3 regions of the Streptomyces sp. NPDC006368 genome follow, and region 1 is predicted to be linked to each of the others. Evidence: riboswitches for the same ligand, from Rfam matches in the RefSeq annotation. Region 1 holds a riboswitch; each other region holds the start of a gene.

Region 1 (5,024 bases):
CAGTGGCAGGACTTTTCACATCGCGATCGAAGGGACGTACATGCCCATGGGTCACACGGCCACAGCCCAGGCCGGCTCCGGAGGCCTGACAGCGACCGAGCACCGGCTGGCCAACGGCCTGCGCGTGGTGCTCTCCGAGGACCACCTGACCCCGGTCGCCGCGGTGTGCCTCTGGTACGACGTCGGCTCGCGGCACGAGGTCGAGGGCCGTACCGGGCTCGCCCACCTCTTCGAGCACCTGATGTTCCAGGGCTCGCAGCAGGTGAAGGGGAACGGCCACTTCGAGCTGGTCCAGGGCGCCGGTGGTTCGCTCAACGGCACCACCAGCTTCGAGCGGACCAACTACTTCGAGACCATGCCGGCCCACCAGCTGGAGCTGGCCCTGTGGCTCGAGGCGGACCGGATGGGCTCGCTGCTCGCCGCGCTCGACGAGGAGTCCATGGAGAACCAGCGGGACGTCGTCAAGAACGAGCGCCGCCAGCGGTACGACAACGTCCCGTACGGCACGGCCTTCGAGAGGCTGACCGCCCTCGCCTACCCGGAGGGCCACCCCTACCACCACACCCCCATCGGCTCGATGGCCGACCTGGACGCCGCCACCCTGGAGGACGCGCGGAACTTCTTCCGCACGTACTACGCGCCCAACAACGCCGTCCTGTCGGTCGTCGGAGACATCGACCCCGAGCGGACGCTCGCCTGGATCGAGAAGTACTTCGGCTCCATCCCCTCCCACGACGGCAAGCAGCCGCCGCGTGACGGCACGCTGCCCGAGGTCATCGGCGAGCAGCTGCGCCGGATCGTCGAGGAGGAGGTCCCGGCCCGCGCCCTGATGGCCGCCTACCGGCTCCCGCACGACGGCACGCGCGAGTGCGACGCCGCCGACCTGGCCCTCACCATCCTCGGCGGTGGCGAGTCGTCCCGGCTGCACAACCGCCTGGTGCGCCACGACCGCACGGCCGTGACGGCCGGTTTCGGGCTGCTGCGCCTCGCCGGGGCGCCCTCGCTGGGCTGGCTGGACGTGAAGACCTCCGGCGGCGTCGAGGTGCCGGACATCGAGACCGCGATCGACGACGAGCTGGCCCGGTTCGCGGCCGAGGGCCCCACGCCCGAGGAGATGGAGCGCGCCCAGGCCCAGCTGGAGCGGGAGTGGCTGGACCGGCTCGGCACGGTCGCCGGCCGCGCGGACGAACTGTGCCGGTTCGCCGTGCTGTTCGGCGACCCGCAGCTGGCGCTCACCGCCGTCCAGCGCGTGCTGGACGTCACCGCCGAGGAGGTGCAGGCCGTCGCCAAGGCCCGCCTGCGCCCGGACAACAGGGCCGTACTGGTCTACGAGCCCGTGACCGCCGAACACGGCGACGCCGACCACAGCGAGCAGGAAGAAGAGGGGGCCGACCAGTGAGCGACGCCGCTGTGTCCCTGACGTCCATGGAGTTCCACCCGCAGCCGCAGCCGGGCGCCGCCAAGCCCTGGGCCTTCCCGGCCCCCGAGCGCGGCACCCTGGACAACGGCCTGACCGTGCTGCGCTGTCACCGCCCCGGCCAGCAGGTCGTGGCCGTGGAGCTCTTCCTCGCCGCCCCCCTGGAGGCCGAGCCGGAGGGCCTCGACGGCGTCGCCACGATCATGGCCCGCGCCCTGTCGGAGGGCACCGACAAGCACACGGCGGAGGAGTTCGCCGCCGAGCTGGAGCGCTGCGGCGCCACGCTCGACGCGCACGCCGACCACCCCGGCGTGCGGGTCTCCCTGGAGGTGCCGGTCTCCCGCCTGGCCAAGGCCCTCGGACTGCTCGCCGAGGCCCTGCGCGCGCCCGCCTTCGCCGACGGCGAGGTCGAGCGCCTGGTCCGCAACCGGCTCGACGAGATCCCGCACGAGATCGCCAACCCCGGCCGCCGCGCCGCGATGCAGCTCTCCAAGGAGCTGTTCCCGGCCACTTCGCGCATGTCCCGCCCCCGCCAGGGCACCGAGGAGACCGTGGCGCGGATCGACTCCGCCGCCGTGCGCGGCTTCTACGAGGCCCATGTCCGGCCCGCCACGGCCACCGCGGTCGTCGTCGGCGACCTCACCGGCGTCGACCTGGACGCGGTCCTCGCCGACACCCTCGGCGCCTGGACCGGGGACGCGGCCGAGCCCCGCCCCGTGCCGCCGGTCACCGCCGACGACACCGGCCGGGTCGTCATCGTGGACCGGCCCGGCGCCGTGCAGACGCAGCTGCTGATCGGGCGCATCGGCCCCGACCGTCACGACCGCGTCTGGCCGGCCCAGGTGCTCGGCACGTACTGCCTGGGCGGCACCCTCACCTCGCGCCTGGACCGCGTCCTGCGCGAGGAGAAGGGCTACACCTACGGCGTGCGGGCCTTCGGCCAGGTGCTGCGCTCCGGTCCCGAGGGGAACGGCGCCGCGATGCTCGCCATCAGCGGCTCGGTCGACACCCCGAACACCGGCCCGGCGCTGGACGACCTGTGGAAGGTGCTGCGCACCCTGGCCGCCGAGGGCCTGACCGACGCCGAGCGCGATGTCGCCGTCCAGAACCTGGTGGGCGTGGCCCCCCTCAAGTACGAGACGGCCGCGTCCGTCGCGGGCACCCTCGCCGACCAGGTCGAGCAGCACCTCCCGGACGACTTCCAGGCGCAGTTGTACGCCCGCCTGGCCGAGACCGGGACCGTGGAGGCCACCGCGGCGGTCGTCAGCGCCTTCCCGGTGGACCGTCTGGTCACCGTGCTCGTCGGTGACGCCGCCCAGATCAAGGAACCGGTCGAGGCGCTGGGGATCGGTGAAGTGACCGTTGTCACCGGCTGATTGACCCGGCGTCGCTCCGTGCCGGCTCGCTGCGGCCGCTTCCGGCGTCCGCATCGGCGGCCGTTTCGGGCGTCCGCGCCATGCGGAACCCCGGCATCCACCATGGGTGCCGGGGTTCCGTCGTATGTCCGTTTTGTTGGGGAGGTTACGTGTCTGCCCTGTGGCGTGCACTACAAAAAACCGTGTCTGTTTGGTGATTGAAAGATCAGCCGCTTAGCGTCTGATGCGCTGTCCGCCCGCTGCACCCGCCGCACCCGCGGCACCGGACAGTCATCGCCGAATCCCCATCGGGCGCGAGCCCGGGGAGCCGGGGACCCGCCATACGCAGTCCCTGGGGTGAATCGGACGCCTTCGCATCCGTGCGGAGGGGCCCGTAGGAGACCTTCCTGCTCCGAACCCGTCAGCTAACCCGGTAGGCGAGAAGGAAGGAAAGGACCAACTGCTTCATGGCGTTCACCCGTACCACCGGGAAACACCGTGCCCCGAGCCGCCTGAGCCGCAAGCGCGCACATGTCGCCGGCGTCGCGGCCCTCGCCACCACCGGCGTCATCGGAACCCTCGCCTCCCCGGCGCTCGCCGCCGACACGGACACCCGCGCCCTTGAGGACACCGGCCTCAGCCAGGCGGTCATCACCGACACGCTCGCCGACCGCGTGGACGCCCAGGCCGAAGCCCAGGAGCGGGAGGCCGAGGAGGCCGCCGCCCTCGCCGAGGCCCAGGCGAAGGCCGAGGCCGAGGCGAAGCGCAGGGCCGAGGCCCGCGCCAAGGCAGCCCGGGACGCCGAGGAGCGCGCCGCCCGCGAGGCCGAGCGCAAGCGCCTCAACTCCTTCCAGCTCCCGGTCGCCGGCTCGTACGTCAGCACCGGCTACCAGACCGGCGGCGCCATGTGGTCCTCCGGCAGCCACACCGGCATCGACTTCCACGCGGCCTCCGGCACCACGGTCGTCTCCGTGGGCCTGGGCACCGTCGTCGAGGCCGGCTGGGGCGGCGCGTACGGCAACAACGTCGTGATCCGGATGAACGACGGCACGTACACCCAGTACGGCCACCTGTCGTCCATCAGCGTCTCGGTCGGCGAGCGCGTCATGCCGGGCCAGCAGATCGGGCTCGCCGGCTCCACCGGCAACTCCTCCGGCCCGCACCTCCACTTCGAGGCCCGCACGAGTGCCGAGTACGGCTCGGACATCGACCCCGTCGCGTACCTGCGCGCGCACGGCGTCGCGGTCTGACCCCCCGCGCCTCTCCAGGGCGGCACCCGCTTCCCGAAGGCCCCGGCCCGCCATGAGCCGGGGCCTTCGTCGTGCCCGCGCAGTGCCCGCGTCGGCCAAAAGATATCCATGGATTTCGATCAGGCGTCGGAAATCCAGCCGGGTTGCAATAGAGTCACTGAACACTCGTCAACTCGTCGATCGCACGCTGTTTCGCGCGGATTAAGTCGGAGGTTCGGTATGCGCATTCCCGCGCACTCGGTATGCACGGCGATTCGCGACGACATCGTGTCCGGTGTCTTCGAGCGCGGCAGCCGGCTCACCGAGGAGCAGCTGGCGCGCCGCTACGGCGTCTCCCGCGTCCCGGTCCGTGAGGCGCTGCGCACCCTGGAGTCGGAGGGCTTCGTCACCACCCGCCGGCACGCGGGCGCGTGCGTCGCCGAACCCACCGAGCAGGAGGCGGCCGATGTGCTGGAGATCCGTACGCTCCTGGAGCCGCTCGGGGCGGCGCGGGCGGCCCAGCGGCGCACCGAGGCGCACCTGAAAGTGCTGCGCGGCCTGGTCAGGCTGGGCCAGGAGCGGGCACGCCGCGGCCAGGGGGATGACCTGCGGTCGCTCGGCGGCTGGTTCCACGAGACCCTCGCCCAGGCGTCCGGCAGCCCCGGTCTGACCGCTCTGCTGACCCAGCTGCGACACAAGATCAGCTGGATGTACGCGGTCGACCAGCCGGCCCACCCGGTGGAGGCGTGGGCCGAGCACGGCGCGATCGTCGACGCGGTGGCGCGCGGCGACGCGGAACGGGCGCGGGCGCTCACCGCCCTGCACGCGGAGCGCTCGCTCGGGGCCCACCGGCTGCGCGTGAGGACTTCGCAACGTCACGTAAACACGGCGAGCGTCCGGAATTAACAGCGGGGCCGTATACAAATAAGGGCTCCGCGGCGGGCCTGAATTCGCCTGCCATGAACAGCGGAACCAGCGGAACCATAAACGAAACGGCTGAGCCGTGCGGCTCAACACCGCCCG
Region 2 (5,024 bases), on a different contig from region 1:
CGACGGTGGCGTCGGCGAGCTCGTCGCCGGCCTGCCGCAGGGCGTCCATGGACGCTTCGGTGTACACGGTCACAACTCCTGAGGGGGTTCAGTGCCGGCGGGTGGTCGCGGTGCCGGCCAGGGCGGTCAGCGCGCGGACGGCGGCGTCCGGCATGCCGGTCTGCTCCAGGGCGCGGGTGGCTCTCTCCACGCGCTCGTCGATCATCCGCTCGATGCGGGCGGGCGCTCCGGTGCGGTGCATGATGTCCCGCACGCGTTCGAGGTCGGCCGGCGGGAGGTGAGGGCGGCCCAGCACCCGGGTCAGGTCGGCGCGTTCGGTTTCCGTGGCCGCGTGCCATGTCTCGGCCAGCAGGGCGGTGGGGCGGTGCGTGGCGATGTCGTCGCCGTTGGCCTTGCCCGTGCGCGCCGGGTCGCCGAACACGCCCAGCAGGTCGTCCCGCAGCTGGAAGGCCTCGCCGAGCGGCAGGCCGTACTCCGTGAGCGCCTCGCGCAGGTCGGCCGGGGCTCCGGCCAGGGTGGCCCCCAGGTGCAGGGGGTGCTCGACGGTGTACTTGGCCGTCTTGTAGCGGATGACCTTCAGCGAGCCGGCCGTGTCGGGGAGGCCGCCGGTGCGCAGGATCTCCAGGCACTCCCCGGCCACGAGCTCGCGGGCCAGCACCGCCCACAGCGGGCGGGCCCGCGACAGGTAGGCCGCCGGCAGGCCGCTGTCCGTGAACAGCCGGCCGGCCAGCGACATCAGCAGATCGCCCACCAGCATCGCCAGGCCGCAGGCCGCCGCCTTCGGCAGCGGGCGGCCGGGTACGGCGTCGCGCAGGGCCACGTGGCTGCTGGGCAAGCCGTGCCGGAGGGGTGACTGGTCGATGAGGTCGTCGTGGACGACGGCCGCGGCATGGACGAGTTCCATCGCTGCGGCGGCTCTGACCAGCGCGTCGCTGTCGGGTTGGCCCGCTGCCCGCCACCCCCAGTAGCAGAACGCCGCCCGCAGCCGCTTCCCGTGCGCGACGGCGACCTCCAGTTGCTCGGCCACCGGCGCCAGCTCGGCGTCGATGGCCACGAGCTGGTCCGCCTCGTGCCGGACGAAGGGCTGGAGGACCCGGTCGACCCGGATCCTGAACGCGGCCTGCCCGTGGTCCTCAGCCACCGGTGGCGCCGCCCCTGCGGGCGGCGACGCGCCGGGCCAGCAGCTCCATATGCGCCGGGGGGACGGGGGCACAGCGGTCCAGGGCCAGCCGGCCGCGGGCCTTGAGCTCCTGCCGGCCCTCCCCCGCCAGCTCGGCGACATCGGCGCGGCGCAGCAGTCCGCGCAGTCCGCCCAGGGCGGTGGTGAGGCCGGTGACCGCCAGATCGGCGACACCGGCCGCCAGGAGCACCGCGTCGTTCTCGATCGCGCGAGCGCGGTCCGTCGGAGGTGTCACGCCATCCCTTTCGTCGACTTCCTGAAGGATGCCGACCTCCGCATGGCGTCGCGGTGCGAATCACCTTTCGAGTGATCCATGGGACGGATTCCGGCGGCTCGGGCCGGAGGGTGTTACGGGAGCGGCCGACCGGGCACTCCCCGGGCGGGCCGGGCGTGGTGACCCCGGCAAGGCGGGCCGGGCTCCCCGCCGCGGCAGCGGGGCCGCGGGCGGGGTGTCACGCGCCGGGTCGGCCCGCTCCCGGAGGGCTGTGCGGAGGGCGGTGTTCCGCGGTGAGCCCGAAGCGGGGGCGTTCGCCGGGAGCTGAGCGGAGCGGGTGCGTCGTGGAGACCGAGCCGGCCGCGCCACCCTCCGTCCGCTCCGGCTCGGCTTCGCGTCGTCGCAGGTCATCCGCCGGCACCGGGGCCACGAGGGGCTTGCCGTGCCGGGTCACCACGAAGTGAGCGGTGCTGCCGCCCGAACCGCCGCCGCGGCCGGTGCCGACCCGCGCCGAGGGCCGATTCATCCCCGGCCACCTCGAAGCGGTGGACCTGCCGGGCCGGATCAACCCGGCGCGCCTCGAACGCACGTGCAGCGCCCTGCGCGCCGCGCGGGCGCTGGTCGGGCGCCCGACGGCGCCGCGGGACGCCCTGACGGCCAGGCACGAACGGGGTGGAGCGAGGCGCACGCCCCGACGCCGGCGCGTGCGCTGCCCGTCCTTGACGGGCAGCGCGGGGCCCGGGCGGGTGACGCTCCCTCAGGAGCGCGTCGGGTGAGGGAGTTGGGCCCTTCACGGATGGGTGCAGGGGTACGAGTCGCGCCCCCTCGTTCGGCGTACGCAAAAGAGGGAATTCCGTACGGGACGAGTTGCGCGTGAGCTGTACTCATCTGGCGGAACATCACCTTCCGCCGCTGGTACGGGGATCATCATTCGGGCGCCGTGTCGCGCCAAAACGCCCCTGTCCACTCGAATGGATCAGTCGTGAGGAGCCTCACATAAGGCCGTTTCGGCTCGGAATTTCACCGTGTCATGGGTCAAGATCCCTGTCGACGACAAGCCCCCGCCACCGCGGCGGGGCGGTCCGGGCGGACGCCGAGTCCTGCCGCCGTCCGGATAACTGGTCGACATGAGTGGATCGGCAGGAGTGGAGGACCCGAGCAGTACGGAGTGACCGCCCACGGTCGCTCCTTGGGGTGAAGCCGCGTCAGCGGCCGGGCAACTTCGCCAGCCCGAACCCGACAGGTCATCCTTCATAGGCGGCTGACGAAGGGTTGCGCCATGACCGCGCAGATTCATGTCCCGTCTCTGCTGTCCCGGGCCGGTGCCGTATCGGCACTCACCCTCGCCGCCGTCGGCGGCACGATGCTGGCGCCCGGCGCCGTATCGGATGCCGAGGCAGCGCCCGCCTACGCCGCCAAGGCGCTGAACGTGGCCGCCTCCAAGAAGGGTGCGCCCTACAAGTACGGAGCGACGGGCCCGTCCCGGTTCGACTGCTCCGGCCTCACGCTCTACTCGTACAAGCAGGCCGGCAAGACGCTGCCGCGCACCGCGCAGCAGCAGTACAACAAGACCCGCCACATCTCCGCGTCGAGCCGGACCAAGGGTGACCTGGTGTTCTTCCACTCCGGCGGAAGCGTGTACCACGTGGGGATCTACGCCGGCGGCAACAAGATCTGGCACTCGCCGAAGACCGGCTCGGTGGTCAAGCTGGACCGGATCTGGACGAAGTCCGTCTACTACGGACGCGTGCGCTGACGCCTCGCGCACGATCCGCGGTACGGGGGCCGGCGTCCGGAGACGTTCGGCGGCGCGCCCCTGTACCGCGCGCGTCGCCCGCTGCCGGGGGTGCGGGGGCGCTCAGCCCCCCGCCACCGGCGCGACGAGCAGCGTCACCCCCAGTACCGCGAGCCCCCCGCCGGTGACGCCCTGGACGGTCCTGGCGGTACGGGGCCGGCGCAGCCACCGGCCGAGCCGGTCCACCAGCAGGGCGACCGCCGGGAACCAGATCAGCGCGAGCACGACCACGATCGAGGCGAGGAGCAGGGTCCGCGGCAGGACGGCCACGCCGTCCGGCACGAACTGCGGCAGCAGGCTCAGGAAGAGCACCGGAGCCTTGGGGTTCAGGACATTGGTGAGAAAGCCCTGCCGCAGGCTCTCTCCGGCGCGGAGGGCCGACTGCTCCTCGTGCGCCCCGTCCACGCCGGGGCCGGAGGGCTTGAGCGCGCCCCGCAGCGCCTGTACGCCCAGGTAGAGGACGTACGCGCCACCCGCGATCTGGAGCGTCCGGTAGAGGACCGGCACCGCGACGAGCACCGCGGCCAGCCCGGCGACGGCGAGCGCGGTATGGACGACGAGACCGCCGGCCACCCCGACGGCGCAGGCGACACCGGCACGGCGGGAGGCCAGAGCGCTGCGTACGACCACCGTGAAGTCGGCGCCCGGCATGGCGATCATGCCGGCGGCCACCCCGAGGAAAGCGATGAGCTGTGCGTCCATCCCCCCAGCCTGCCGCGCCCAAGCCATTAGCCTGTACTTGGAATCTTGAAGGACCGCCTAAAGAAACGCTTAATGCACGTCGCGGTGCGCAGGCGACGCCGCGGCGGTCGGGGCCGACGGGCGGCGACGGGCGGCGACGGAGGGTGGGCGCCCGCCACCGGAGGCTTCCGGCCGGGAGGGGCCCGGGAAGGGGCCCCGCGAGGGTGAGCTAGTTCTGGACGGTGACCGTGGTCCAGGGCAGGGCGATCCAGACGGTTTTGCCGCCCTCCCGGGTCGGGGTGACGGTGAGCCGGCCGCCGCGCTCGGCGGTGAGCCAGCGGATGATGACCATGCCGCGGCCGTTGTCCTGCTGTACGGCGGCGGGCAGCCGCTGCGGCCAGCGCGGGTGGCTGTCGGTGACGCCGATGCGGAGCTGCTCGTCGCGCTCCAGCCGGAGGTCCACCGTGAAGGTGGGCGACTGCCCGAAGGTGTGCTGAACGGCGTTGGTGGCGAGCTCGGAGACGATCAGCCGTACGGTGTCCGCCGTGTCCGTGTCACCGGGCAGGCCCCATTCGCTGAGGACGTCCGCCACATATCTGCGGGCGGCGGAGACCGAGACGGGATCGCTCGGCAGAGTGACGGATGCTTCCTGATGGTCTGCCATGGCGAGGCTGTCCCTTTCCCACCGGGGCCGGACTCCGGACGAGGAGCGGATGTTGCGAGGACGGCCCCGGATTGCGCTTCGCGCCAGACTGCCACTTATGTCGGCCCTGGTGGTGCCGATCCCCCAAGATCTGCATATATCTGTCGCTCGAAGCGGTGAACTCTGCTACGCGAGCACGGATTCGCGCGGCAAACTGGCGGGTTGGTCCCAGGTGCGGAGGAACGGGTGGGCGGGAGGGAAACGGTCATGCGGGGTACGCGGCACGGCCCGGCCGTGCGCCGTCGCAAACTGGGCGAGGAGCTGCGCGGGCTGCGCCTGAGTGCGGGACTCACCAGCCGGGAGGCCGCGCGGCTCGTCGGCTGGCACCAGTCGAAGGTCAGCCGGATCGAGACGGGGGCGAGCGGGGTGACGGGCGCGGACGTGTCGCGGCTCCTCGACGCCTACGGCGTGCGCGACCCGCGGTCGCGCGCGCTGCTGGAGGCCCTGTCCG
Region 3 (5,024 bases), on a different contig from region 1:
GCTGGTCGCGCACGCGGGGGTGCCGGACGACGTCTACGCCCGTGCGGCGGCGCACTTCGACGAGGAGGAGCTGGCCCGGCTCCTCGCCCTCATCTTCACCATCAACACCTGGAACCGCATCGCCATCAGCACCGCCAAGGCGCCGGGCACCGACGAGCGCGCGGGCCGCTGAGACGCACCTGGTGATGATCTTGCTTCCGATGGCGTAAGGTGGTGTTTACCGACGCGGGGTGGAGCAGCTCGGTAGCTCGCTGGGCTCATAACCCAGAGGTCGCAGGTTCAAATCCTGTCCCCGCTACTGAACGACGAAGACCCGGTGCCTTGTGCACCGGGTCTTCGTCGTATGTACGGCGCATCGGGGTGTGTCGCCGTCGCCGTGCGGCGCGGCTCCGGACAGCCAGCCCGGGGCGCGTTACCGTCCGCAGCCGTGGTGGGTGGAGCGGGCGGCAGGAGAACAGCGGTGGGGCGTGGCGGCGCGGGCGGTGGTGACGGCGGGCGCGGTGGCGTCGGCGGCGTGCGGCGCCGGGCGACGCATCGGTTCCTGCGCGCCCTGCCCGCCCTGTTGATCGCCGGCGGCATCGCGTACGACCTGGCGACCCCGCCCCGGTTCACCGCCGTGCCGCTCTTCGCCGCCGCCCCTCTCGTCGCGGCGCCGTTCTTCACCGCCCGCGCCACCCTGCTGGCCGGACTCTTCGCCGTACTGGCCGTGGTGGGGCTGCGTCTGCACAGCGGCACGCTGGGCGAGGCCGCTTCGCTCACCGAGCTCATCACCCTGGTCACGGTCGCGGCGCTCGCGCTGCTCATCCACCGGGTCGTGTGGCGCAGCGGGGAGCGGCTCGCGTCGGCGCGGAGCATCGCCGAGGCCGCGCAGCGCGCCGTGCTGCCGACGCCCGCCGAGCGGATCGGCGGACTGCGGGTCGCGGCCCGGTACGAGGCGGCGCAGGCGGACGCGTTCATCGGCGGTGACCTCTACGCCGTGCAGGACACGCCCCACGGGGTGCGGCTGGTGGTCGGCGACGTGCGCGGGAAGGGGATGGGCGCCGTCGAGACGGTGACGGTGGCGCTGGGGGCGTTCCGGGAGGCGGCCGAGCAGGAGAGCTCGCTGGAGGGCGTCACGCAGCGGCTGGAGCGGGCGCTCGCGCGGGAGGGGACGCGGCGCGACGGGCTCGACGCCTTCGAGGGGTTCACCACGGCCGTACTGGCCGAAGTGCCGCGTGGGGAGGCGGTGGTACGGGTGGTCAACCGGGGTCACCCCGAGCCGCTGCTGCTGTACGCCGACGGGACCCTGGAGCGGCTGGAGCCGGCCGAGCCCACGCTGCCGCTCGGGATGGTGGACCTGGGGGCGTGGCCGGACCGGGCGGATGAGGTGCCGTACCCGCCAGGGGCGACGCTCCTCCTCTACACGGACGGACTCTCCGAGGCGCGGGACGCGGGCGGCGTCTTCTACGACCCGGCCGCCCGGCTGGCGGGGCGCGGCTTCTCGGGACCGCAGGAGCTGCTGGACGTGCTCGTCGAGGACGTACGGCGGCATACCGGGGGCGGGGCGACGACCGACGACATGGCGCTGCTGGCGCTGAACCGGCCCGAGGGGGACGGGCCCGGCGGACACGAGGAGTGATCACCCTGCACCACTCCGCATAACAATTGACGAACTGTCAGGAAGTGGGGTGGGGCGTGCGTGTCCTGAGAGGCAGTCATGTTGCGCTGATCTGCCCGTATGTGGCCCGGTAAGTCCCGCGCTCAGTAGTTAATGATCAGTAGGAACGGCTTGGAATCACGGCCCCGCGTCTATTAACGTTCGATAACGCAGCGCGGTCGTCCCAGCCGTCTCAAGAGTGACGGCACCGTGCGCGCGCGCCGAATTCCGCAAGGGAACCGGGGAACCACCACCTTGGGGTGCATCGGGCCCACCGCCCGTAGGAGACCTTCCTGCTCCGAACCCGTCAGCTAACCCGGTAGGCGAGAAGGAAGGAAAGGAGTGCGCCTCAGTGGCGTCCAACAGGCCTGCCTCCGAAGCGCCGTCGGCCCCGGAGGCCCCAGGGGTCCGCGTGCCCCTCTCGGCCCCCTACGCCGCCGCTTCATACGGTTCCGGTGCCCCCGCTGACAGACAGTGGGAGGAATGGAACCCCACCGAGGAAACCGTCCGCCCCGTCCGGGGCCGCCACCGGATCGCCAAGCAGCGCGGCGGGCTCGCGCGTAGCTCCACCGTCCTCGGCGTCGGTGTCATCGCGGCCGTCGGCGCGGGCGGCATGGCCACCGCGCAGGACAAGCCGCAGGTCTCCATATCCCTGCCCGATCTGCCCGGAGCGATCGCGGACAGCCTGCCGGACGCCGAGTCCCTGCCGGGCGTCGGCTCCCTGATCTCCGACGACGACGTGGCCGGCGACACCGCCGTGAACACCGCGCCGCTCACCGCCGCGACCCTCACCACCGCCGAGCGCCCCACCGAACAGCAGGACGGCGCGGCCACCGCGGGCGAGGCACTGCGCGCCCGTATCCTCCAGCAGGCCGAACAGCAGCAGGCGTCCGCCGACGCGGCGGCCAAGGCCGCCGCCGAGAAGCAAGCCGCCGAGCAGGCCGCCGCCGCGGCCAAGGCCCAGCAGACCGCCGCCGAGAAGCAGGCCGCCGAGGCCAAGGCGAAGGCCGAGGCCAAGGCCGAGGCGGAAGCCGCCGCCAAGGCGGAGACCGAGCGCCTGGCCAAGCTGGCCGCGAGCTGGTCCCTGCCGACGTCCTCGTACACCATCACCTCCACCTACGGGCAGTCCGGCTCCATGTGGTCCTCCGGCTACCACACCGGCCTCGACCTGGCCGCCCCGACGGGCACGCCCGCCAAGGCCGTCCACAGCGGCACCGTGAAGTCGGCCGGCTGGTCGGGCGCGTACGGCTACCGCATCGTGCTGGAGCTGGAGGACGGCACCGAGGTCTGGTACTGCCACCTGTCCTCGATGACCGTCAGCGCCGGGCAGCAGGTCGGCACCGGCGAGACCATCGGGCGGGTGGGCGCCACCGGCAACGTGACCGGGCCGCATCTGCACCTGGAGGTGCACACGGCCGGCGGCGACGGGATCGACCCGATGGCGTGGCTGCGCGGCAAGGGCCTGAACGTCTGACGCCTGAGGGCCCGAGGCCTGAGGGCCCGACGCCTCGCCTTCCGGCGCGGTCCGGAGGACGCAGGAGTGGGGCCGGAGTGGGGCCGCCTAGCTGCGGTACGGGTTGTAGCCGCCGTAGTCGAGGTACGGGGGAGGCGCCCACACCCGGCCCGTCGCGCGCGCCGCGTACGTGAGTGCCGGTCCCGCCATCTCCTTGCGCTGCCACAGGTGGTGCAGCAGCTCCTGCTCCCGCGCCACGAAGTCCGGGCCCACCGCACCGCGGCGGGCCCGGTGGCGCAGAAACGCCAGCGACGTCGCGAACGCCTCGTACTCGCCCACCGCGCGCGCCGCCGCCGGGCCGAAGGAGCGCGCCGCGTACGCGCGGGCCAGACCGCGCGCCCGCATCGAGGAGAGGGCGAGCGGCTCGGTGGGGGAGAGCCAGCCCGCCGCCGCGTACGCGGGCAGCTCACCGGATATGGTCCGCAGCTCACGCTGCCGGGTCCAGATCACCAGCCACGTCAGCAACCCGAACGCGGGCACCATGAACGCGCCGTACACCGCGTAGAACCCCCACGGCCCGAAGGCCGCCGACCCGTTCCACAGGGCGTGCACGCCCATCGCCAGCGCGAGCCCCAGCAGCGGCAGCGCGACGCGGCGTACCCGCTTGCGGCGGGCGGTGAGGGCGGCGATGCCGAAGCCGATGCCGGTGAGCACGGTGAACAGCGGGTGCGCGAACGGGGACATCACGATCCGTACGAAGAAGGTCGCGGCCGTGACGGACGCGATACCCGACGTCCCGAACTCCTGGTCCTCCCCGAAGGCGTTGCCCAGGTAGAGGATGTTCTCCGTGAAGGCGAAGCCGGTCGCCGTGAAACCCGCGATGACGACGCCGTCGACGATTCCCGTGAAGTCACGTCTGCGGAAGAGGAAGAGGAGCAGCACGGCCGCCGCCTTGGCGCTCTCCTCCACGACGGGCGCTATGACGGTCGCGCCGAGCGTGTCGGCGGCCGCGGGGTCGGCGGTGGCGGTGGCTATCCAGCGGGTCGCGAAGCTGTTCGCGATGATCGCGACGAGCGCCGCCGCGCAGGCGCCCCAGGAGAAGGCGAACAGCAGATTCCGCCAGGGGCCCGGCTCGACCCGGTCGAGCCAGCGGAACGCCGCCATGAGCAGCGGCACCGGCAGCATGGCGAGGCCGAGGCCCACCAGGAAGCCCTGGGTGCCGGTCTGCTCCCGCACGAGGGCGAGGATCACCAGCCCGCAGAGGGCGAGGAGAGTGAACACCGCGCCGACCCGCACGACCCTGCTGCGCCACAGGCGGCGGGGCTTGTAGCGCCAACGGGCACGCTCCGGCACGGCGTCGAAGGACGGCTGGTCCTCGTACGCCGGGACGGCAGGGTGGTGGGGCGGGAACGAGTGGGTCACACAACGACCCTAACGAGGACCACTGACAGACCGCGACGAGTTGGTGACGAGGACGGATCGGTCGGATCGGTGGACTCGGTCGGGTCGGGTCGGTGGGCTCGGTCGGGTCGGTGCGGTTGGTCGGATCGGTGGGGTCGGCGCGATCGGAGCAGACGGACGATCGGAGCAGACGGACGGTTGGAGCGGGCGGACGCGAGGACCGGCAGACCGCTTTGATCGCGGGCCCCGCGGGCCCCGCGGACCGGTCAGGACCGCTGCGCGCGCCGGAACAGCAGGTCGTGCACCACGTGGCCCTTGTCCAGCCCTTGCCCCTCGAACCGGGTCAGCGGCCGGAAGGCGGGCCGGGGCGCGTAGCCGCCGTCGGCCTGGGTGTTCTCGAAGTCGGGGTGCGCGGTCAGCACCTCCAGCATCTGCTCCGCGTACGGCTCCCAGTCCGTCGCACAGTGCAGGACGGCCCCGGGCTTCATGCGGGACGCGGCCAGGGAGAGGAACTCCGGCTGGATCAGCCGCCGC

The links. A riboswitch is a leader RNA that binds a small molecule or an ion and turns the genes downstream of it on or off. The one in region 1 is predicted to bind cyclic di-AMP.
Positions count from the first base shown of each region.
Region 2: it holds a riboswitch for cyclic di-AMP, as region 1 does, so the genes downstream of both, ABZZ38_RS14795 (C40 family peptidase) here and ABZZ38_RS23030 (M23 family metallopeptidase) in region 1, are expected to answer to the same signal.
Region 3: it holds a riboswitch for cyclic di-AMP, as region 1 does, so the genes downstream of both, ABZZ38_RS24345 (M23 family metallopeptidase) here and ABZZ38_RS23030 (M23 family metallopeptidase) in region 1, are expected to answer to the same signal.

Region 1 is NZ_JBEXQK010000035.1:61,844-66,867, forward strand. It holds gene ABZZ38_RS23020 (pitrilysin family protein) at 47-1,399, shown strand; gene ABZZ38_RS23025 (pitrilysin family protein) at 1,426-2,793, shown strand; cyclic di-AMP (ydaO/yuaA leader) riboswitch at 3,058-3,227, shown strand; gene ABZZ38_RS23030 (M23 family metallopeptidase) at 3,240-4,022, shown strand; gene ABZZ38_RS23035 (GntR family transcriptional regulator) at 4,242-4,907, shown strand.
Region 2 is NZ_JBEXQK010000016.1:15,099-20,122, reverse strand. It holds gene ABZZ38_RS14810 (oxygenase MpaB family protein) at 1-49, opposite strand, end outside; gene ABZZ38_RS14805 (polyprenyl synthetase family protein) at 89-1,141, opposite strand; gene ABZZ38_RS14800 (polyprenyl synthetase) at 1,134-1,415, opposite strand; cyclic di-AMP (ydaO/yuaA leader) riboswitch at 2,489-2,670, shown strand; gene ABZZ38_RS14795 (C40 family peptidase) at 2,674-3,150, shown strand; gene ABZZ38_RS14790 (LysE family translocator) at 3,253-3,891, opposite strand; gene ABZZ38_RS14785 (ATP-binding protein) at 4,100-4,534, opposite strand; gene ABZZ38_RS14780 (helix-turn-helix transcriptional regulator) at 4,781-5,024, shown strand, end outside.
Region 3 is NZ_JBEXQK010000040.1:15,562-20,585, reverse strand. It holds gene ABZZ38_RS24360 (carboxymuconolactone decarboxylase family protein) at 1-172, shown strand, start outside; tRNA gene ABZZ38_RS24355 (tRNA-Met) at 225-298, shown strand; gene ABZZ38_RS24350 (PP2C family protein-serine/threonine phosphatase) at 461-1,618, shown strand; cyclic di-AMP (ydaO/yuaA leader) riboswitch at 1,846-1,977, shown strand; gene ABZZ38_RS24345 (M23 family metallopeptidase) at 2,049-3,110, shown strand; gene ABZZ38_RS24340 (PrsW family intramembrane metalloprotease) at 3,198-4,511, opposite strand; gene trmB (tRNA (guanosine(46)-N7)-methyltransferase TrmB) at 4,757-5,024, opposite strand, start outside.